Regions from separate parts of the Streptomyces macrosporus genome, predicted to be linked through region 1. Evidence: riboswitches for the same ligand, from Rfam matches in the RefSeq annotation. Region 1 holds a riboswitch; the other holds the start of a gene.

The links. Region 1 has a riboswitch for S-adenosylmethionine ahead of ABD335_RS08170 (aminotransferase class V-fold PLP-dependent enzyme). Riboswitches for the same ligand answer to the same signal wherever they lie in the genome.
Region 2: another riboswitch for S-adenosylmethionine. It lies ahead of thrC (threonine synthase); the one in region 1 lies ahead of ABD335_RS08170 (aminotransferase class V-fold PLP-dependent enzyme).

The regions. Positions count from the first base shown of each region.
Region 1 covers NZ_BAAASZ010000015.1:1,790-5,183, reverse strand. Annotated here, with positions in the region: gene ABD335_RS08185 (ABC transporter substrate-binding protein) at 1-81, opposite strand, end outside; gene ABD335_RS08180 (glutathione S-transferase C-terminal domain-containing protein) at 456-1,361, opposite strand; gene ABD335_RS08175 (putative leader peptide) at 1,473-1,595, opposite strand; SAM riboswitch class IV at 1,797-1,916, shown strand; gene ABD335_RS08170 (aminotransferase class V-fold PLP-dependent enzyme) at 2,180-3,394, shown strand, end outside.
Region 2 covers NZ_BAAASZ010000006.1:83,860-87,253, forward strand. Annotated here, with positions in the region: gene thrC (threonine synthase) at 1-1,219, opposite strand, end outside; SAM riboswitch class I at 1,238-1,378, opposite strand; gene ABD335_RS03315 (glucosyl-3-phosphoglycerate synthase) at 1,780-2,739, shown strand; gene ABD335_RS03320 (alpha,alpha-trehalose-phosphate synthase (UDP-forming)) at 2,946-3,394, shown strand, end outside.

The DNA of each region.
Region 1 (3,394 bases):
GGATCGGGCGGTCTCCGTGCAACCGGTCAGGAGGTGAACCGCCAGGACCGTCACGAGGGCAGCGGGTATTGCTTTGCGCATGGGCGTTCCCGGAAATCGTCAAAGCTCGGTGACAAGCTCTGTGAAGGGTGCGGTGAAAGGCTCTGTGAGAAGAAGCCGGATCGTCGGGACGCACGGCGTCCACCGACGGCGGGAAAAGCGGACTCGCTCGGGGAGGAAAACGCGGTGGAGATCAGCGACACATCGCGGCGTCAACGCGCTTGAGATCGACAGCGCGGCGCCGCGTGAATCGGAAGGAGAACCGCAGGGGAGTCTGCATGGGAAGGGAAGTTATCCGCGGCTCGATCGGGCGGTCAAGCGGTGCACCGCCCGATCGAGGACATCGCAATGGCGTTTTCGTGTGCGCGCCACACTCGCGTTACAAACGCCGTGGGCGCGCTCCACGGGCGGGTCCGTCAGGCTCCGCTCGCCGGGATCACCGCGTCGCGGCGCACCCGGTCCGGCCGGGCCGCGGCCCGGTCCGGTACGTGGGCCGTCCAGTCCACGATCCGCACCGCCGCGCCGGCCGCCTCCAGTCCCCGGCAGTGCGCGTGGTGCCTGCGGGCGATGCCGTCCAGGTCGAGGTGGGGGCCGAAGGCGGGGTGGGCCGCCAACCGCCGTGCGTAGGCCCACAGACGCGGGTGACCGGCGACGCGGTGCACCGCGGACGCGTCCAGGTGCCAGCGGTGCACGGTGTCGAGTTGCACCAGCGTCACCCACAACCGCACGTCGGCGGCGGTGGGTTCGTCTCCCAGGACGTAGGCGTGACGGGTGATCCGCCGCTCCAGCGTGCCCAGGGCGCGGAGCAGGACGTCGAGGGCGGCGGCGCGTGCCGTGTCGTCGGTGTCGGGTTGCCCGGCCCGCTGCGCGGCCTCGTCGATGCCCTGTTCACAGAGGCGTTCGACGTCCTCGATCTCCGCCTCGGCGTCCCGGGGGTACGGTCCGGGGCCGTCGCCCCCGAACCACCGCGCCAGGTCTCGCAGGATGTCGGGGGTGTGCGTGCTGACGATCCGTCCCGTCCAGTCGTCGCCGAGGACCGGCGCCAGGGTCGGCCCGGAGTACCGGTGGGCGCTGGCCTCGTACAGCGGGCGCAGCCGGGAGTGTCCGCCGCCGGGTCCGTCGGGCACGGCGGGCAGAAGCGTCACCGGGACGGTGTCGCCGAGGGCGAGCAGGCTGTGGGTGATGGCGATCCGCAGACAGTGCGGGCAGGACGGCGAGAGGTGGAGGCGGTAGCGGTGCGGCACGGCGTAGTGGCCGCTGCGGGCGTCACGGCCGATCCTGCCCCGGAAGGGCGGCACGGCTGTCGGGCGTGTGGCGGGCATGTGTCTCCCTGGGTCCGGGGTCCGGTGCGCGGACGTGGCGGAGGTCGTCGTCGGAGGCGGGCGCGCGGCGGTGCCGGCACGTGTCCGGTGTGCGGACGGAGGGCCGTCGCCTCAGTGGAGAGGTCTCGCCGCGCCGGCGACGCGCAGCAGATCGATGTGGCGGCGCGAGGTCAGAAGAGGCGACGGCCGATCCGCGCGGGCCACGCGGTCGATGCCCGGTTTCGAACGCCCCATTGATTTCCTACCCGTTCACTAGGATTCCCGCTTCGGAGTGTCGAGTGGCTCCCGTCCCCCGTCAAGGGCGCCTTCACGGATTCCGTCCGCCGTCTCACATGGCGGACGGACCTCTCTCGCCGTCTCCGTCCGGCGCTCGGTGCGCCGGTAGCCCGGAACGCGGTTGGGCGCTCGGCCGGCCGTGTGCCATACTCCCTGCCAGGTCACGAGTGACAGCCCTTCAAGCCCCGGCTGGCTGTCCGGCAACCCTCCGTCCGTGGCGGGGTGCCCCGGGTGAAGACCGGGCCGTACGGCACGAACGCCGTGTGGCAAGCGCGGACCCCTCGCGGCAGTCCAGGGGTCCTGGTACCGAGGGGACACACCATGACGAAGCGAATGCGCTAGAGGCCCGGAGCCTCCTCTCCCAGCACCCGCCGGACCGGTCCGTGTCCGGCGTCCACGGGTACGAACCGCACTCCCGACCTGCGCGCGGGCCGCCGCCGCCCGCAGCCGCCGTGGAGGTGCGACACCCGTCCTCGCCCACGTCCCCGTCCGTGCGCGCCCGTCTCGCGCCGCGCACGCCCACACGACTCGGGAGCACCGCCATGACCAGGACCGCTCTTGCCGTCCGCACCTCCGCCACCGCCGCCTCCCCGAACGCCCCGGTCCCGAACGCCCCCGCCGCCGTCCGTCCCCCGCTGCCGGTGCTGGGCCTGGACGTGGAAGTACCGCTGGCGACGGGCGGGACGGTGCCCTACGCCGCCCTGGACTACGCCGCCAGCGCCCCGGCACTGCGGCGGGTGTGGGACGACGTCGCCGCCTACCTCCCCTCCTACGCGAGCGTGCACCGCGGCGCCGGTCACCTCTCGCGGCTCTCCACCGACCTGTACGAGGAGAGCCGGCGGACCGTCGCCGATTTCCTCGACCTGCCCGAGGACCGCCAGGTGGTGTTCACGCGGGGCACCACCGACTCCCTGAACCTGCTGGCCGCCGCGCTCCCCGCGGGCACCCGGGTGTTCTCCTTCGTCACCGAGCACCACGCCTCGCTGCTGCCCTGGCGCCGCGACGGGCTGCGCCCGGTGTACCTGCCCGCTCCCCGTTCGCCGCGCCAGGCGGTGGCCGCGCTTCGGGAGGCGCTGGCGAGCGCGCCGTCCGGCCCCGGCCTGCTGTGCGTCACGGGCGCCTCCAACGTCACCGGAGAGATCTGGCCGGTCGCCGAACTGACCGAGGTGGCCCACCGGCACGGCGTCCGCGTGGTGCTGGACGCCGCCCAACTCGCGCCGCACCGCCGGGTGTCGGTGCGGGAGCTGGGCGTGGACTGGGTGGCCCTCTCCGGGCACAAGCTCTACGCCCCGTTCGGCGCCGGGGTGTTGGCGGGACGCACCGACTGGCTGGACGCCGCCGAGCCGTACCTGGCGGGCGGAGGCGCGAGCCGTGCGGTGGAGTGCCGGGGCGACGGCACGGTGGCGGTGGAGTGGCACCACGGTCCGGCCCGGCACGAGGCGGGCTCGCCCAACGTCGTCGGCGTCCACGCGCTGGCCTCCGCCTGCCGGGCCCTGACCGACGCGGGCCCGGACGCGCTGGCCGCACGCGAGGAGGTGCTGCTCGACCGGCTGCGGGCCGGTCTCGCGGAGGTGCCCGGGGTGCGGGTGCTCGGCCTGTTCGGCGAGGACCACCCCCGGGTCGGCGTGCTCTCCTTCACCGTCGAGGGCCGGCGGAGTTCCGACTTCTCCGCCGCGCTCTCCGCCGAGTACGGCATCGGCGTCCGCGACGGCCTGTTCTGCGCCCACCCGCTGGTGCGGGCCCTGCTGGGCGGCGCC
Region 2 (3,394 bases), on a different contig from region 1:
TGGTCGACGCCACCGCGTCCAGGGTCTTCAGGCCGTCGCCGGTGTTGAGGACGACGGTGGTCAGGGACGGGTCGAGCACGCCCTCCTCGAGGAGCTTCTTCGTCACGCCGACGGTCACGCCGCCCGCGGTCTCCGCGAAGATGCCCTCGGTGCGCGCCAGCAGCTTGATCGCCTCGACGATCCGTCCGTCGTCCACGTCCTCCACGGCACCGCCGGTGCGGCGCGCGATGTCCAGGACGTACGGGCCGTCGGCCGGGTTGCCGATGGCCAGGGACTTGGCGATGGTGTCCGGCCGCACCGGCCGCACCACGTCGTGGCCGTCCTTGAAGGCCCGCGACACCGGCGAGCAACCCTCGGCCTGGGCGCCGAAGATCCGGTACGGCTTGTCCTCGACCAGCCCCAGCCGGATCAGCTCGCGCAGCCCCTTGTCGATCTTGGTGAGCTGGGAGCCGGAGGCGATCGGGACGACGAGCTGGTCCGGCAGCTTCCAGCCGAGCTGCTCGCAGATCTCGTACGCCAGGGTCTTGGAGCCCTCGGCGTAGTAGGGGCGGAGGTTGACGTTGACGAAGCCCCAGCCCTCGCCCGCGGGATCGCCGATCAGCTCGGAGCAGAAGCGGTTCACGTCGTCGTAGGTGCCCTCGATGCCGACCAGGTCGCCGCCGTAGACCGCGGCCATCACGACCTTGCCCTGCTCCAGGTCGTGCGGGATGAAGACGCAGGAGCGGAATCCGGCGCGGGCAGCGGCGGCGCCGACGGCGCCGGCCAGGTTGCCGGTGGAGGAGCACGAGAGGGTGGTGAAGCCGAAGGCGCGGGCGGCCTCGACGGCGATGGCGACCACCCGGTCCTTGAAGGAGTGCGTCGGGTTGCCGGAGTCGTCCTTGACGTACAGACCGCCGGTGACGCCCAACTCGCGGGCGAGACGGTCGGCCTTCACCAGCTTGGTGAAGCCCGGGTTCGTGTTGGGCTTCTCCGCCACGTCGGCGGGCACGGGCAGCAGCGGGGCGTAGCGCCAGATGTTGTTCGGCCCGGCCTCGATCCGCTTCCGCAGGCCCTCCGGGTCCCCCTCGGGCAGGTCGTACGCGATCTCCAGCGGCCCGAAACACATCTCACAGGCGAAGATCGGACCGAGCGGGAAACGTTCGCCGCACTCGCGACAGGAGAGCGCGACGGCGGGGCCGAGCGAGATATCGGTGCTGCCTGCAACGGTTTGCACAGCCATGGATGGCGAGGCCCTTTCTCCTCATCTTCCCCGGGACGTCTTTCGTCCGGGCCGGAATTGGCACCTTCCCCACCGTGGCCTCGACCGTGACGAACGAGTGCCGGCGGGAGGGTTGCCGGGGCTTCAACGGGCCGTTCCCTCTGCCCCTCTGGATGAGCTGCTCTATGGCACCCGGCCGTTACCGTGGCCGGGGCGTTTGTGCACGCCGGTCCCTCGAGATGCGGAACTCCCGCGCGTTGTCCAAGACTGTAACCGACGCCTCCACCGTTCAGGTCCGCCGTCCGAACCGCGAGACGAACCGCCCACGGAGCCGCACACGGGACACGCACAGGAACACACTCGGAAGCCGCACGGACGTTCCGGGACCGGAGGCCGGGGAACACGGCACCGGCGGTCGGCGGCGGGCGACCGCGAACCGACCGCCGACCCGCCGCCGACCGATCGCCAACCGATCACGAACCCTTCACCACCGATGCCGAGAGCGCCCGGGTGACCCGGCTCCCGCAGAATGCCCGGGGCGCCGGGAACACCCAGGACGCCGAGGATTAGGGAGGCGACACGTGCTGGACGAGGTCGACCGCTGGCTGGAACGACGCTCCTGGAGCGCTGTCGACCGCCCGCTGCCCCGGCTGCTGGCCGCGAAGCGGGCGGCGGGACCGGCAGGGCGGGTGAGTGTGGTGCTTCCGGCACTGAACGAGGAGGCGACGGTCGGGGACATCGTCGCCGCGATCCGCCGCGAGCTGATGACCGAGGAGACGCCCCTGGTCGACGAACTGGTCGTGATGGACTCCGGCTCCACCGACCGCACCTCCGCGGTCGCCGCGGCCGCGGGCGCGCGGGTGGTCCACCGGGACGACGTCCTGCCCCGGCTGCCCGCGCTGCCGGGCAAGGGCGAGGTGCTGTGGCGGTCGCTGATGGTCACCAGCGGGGAGATCGTCTGCTTCGTCGACGCGGACCTGCGGGACTTCGACCCGGCCTTCGTCTCGGGCATCGTGGGCCCGCTGCTGACCGAGCCCGACCTGGCGCTGGTCAAGGCGATGTACGACCGCGCGATCGGGAACGCCCCGGTGGGAGGCGGCCGGGTCACCGAACTGGTCGCGCGGCCCCTGATCAACCTGTACTGGCCACAGCTGGCGGGTTTCGTCCAGCCACTGGGCGGGGAGTACGCGGCCCGGCGCTCCCTGCTGGAGCGGCTGAGCTTCCCCGTCGGCTACGGCGTCGAACTGGGCCTGTTGGTGGACGCGCTGCGCACCGTCGGGCTCGACGCGCTCGGCCAGGTCGACGTGGGCGTGCGCAAGCACCGCAACCAGGACGGCCCCGCCCTGGGCCGGATGGCCGCCGCCATATACCGCACGGCCCACGCGCGGCTGGCGCGCGGCCCGCTCATACGCCCGGAGCTGACCCAGTTCGAACGCGGCCCCGACGGGAGCTTCGTTCCGCGCACCCACCCGGTGGACACCGAGGAACGTCCGCCGATGCGCACGGTCCCGGAGTACGCCGCCCGGCGCCACGCGGCCTGAGGGCACCGCGCCGCCCCGGTGCGTCCCGGCCCCGCCGGCGCGCACCGGGGCGCGCCGCCGCGCGCCCGGGTCCTCCCGGCGCACCCGGAACGTCCCGCGGCCACTCGTGCGGTTACCGGCCCGTACCGGCCCACCTGGCAGAACACGGACGCCGTGTGACGAGAACCGCACGTTTGCGCGGTCCGGACAGCGGCTAGGTTCCGGTCATGGTCACTCGGCACCAGGTACTCGTCGCGTCCAATCGCGGACCCGTCTCCTACACGGTCGGGGAGAGAGGCGAGCTGACCGCCAAACGCGGCGGCGGCGGGCTGGTCTCCGGCCTGTCGACCGTCAAGGGCGACGCGGTGTGGGTGTGCGCGGCGCTGGGGGACGGCGACCGCGAGGCCGTCCGCCGCACGGACGGCAGGCTCGACCCGGCCGACACCGGCGGCCAGACGGTGCGGATGCTGGACCTGGCCCCGGAGGTCTTCGCGGACGCCTACAACGGCATCGCGAACTCCGTGCTGTGGTTCGTCCACCACATGCTGTACCAGACCCCGCTGGAGCCCGTCTTCGACACGGAGTTCGAGCGGCAGTGGCGCTCCTACGAGACGTACAACGCGGCGTTCGCCGACGCCCTCGCCGAGGAGGCCGCCGAGGGCGCGGCGGTCCTGGT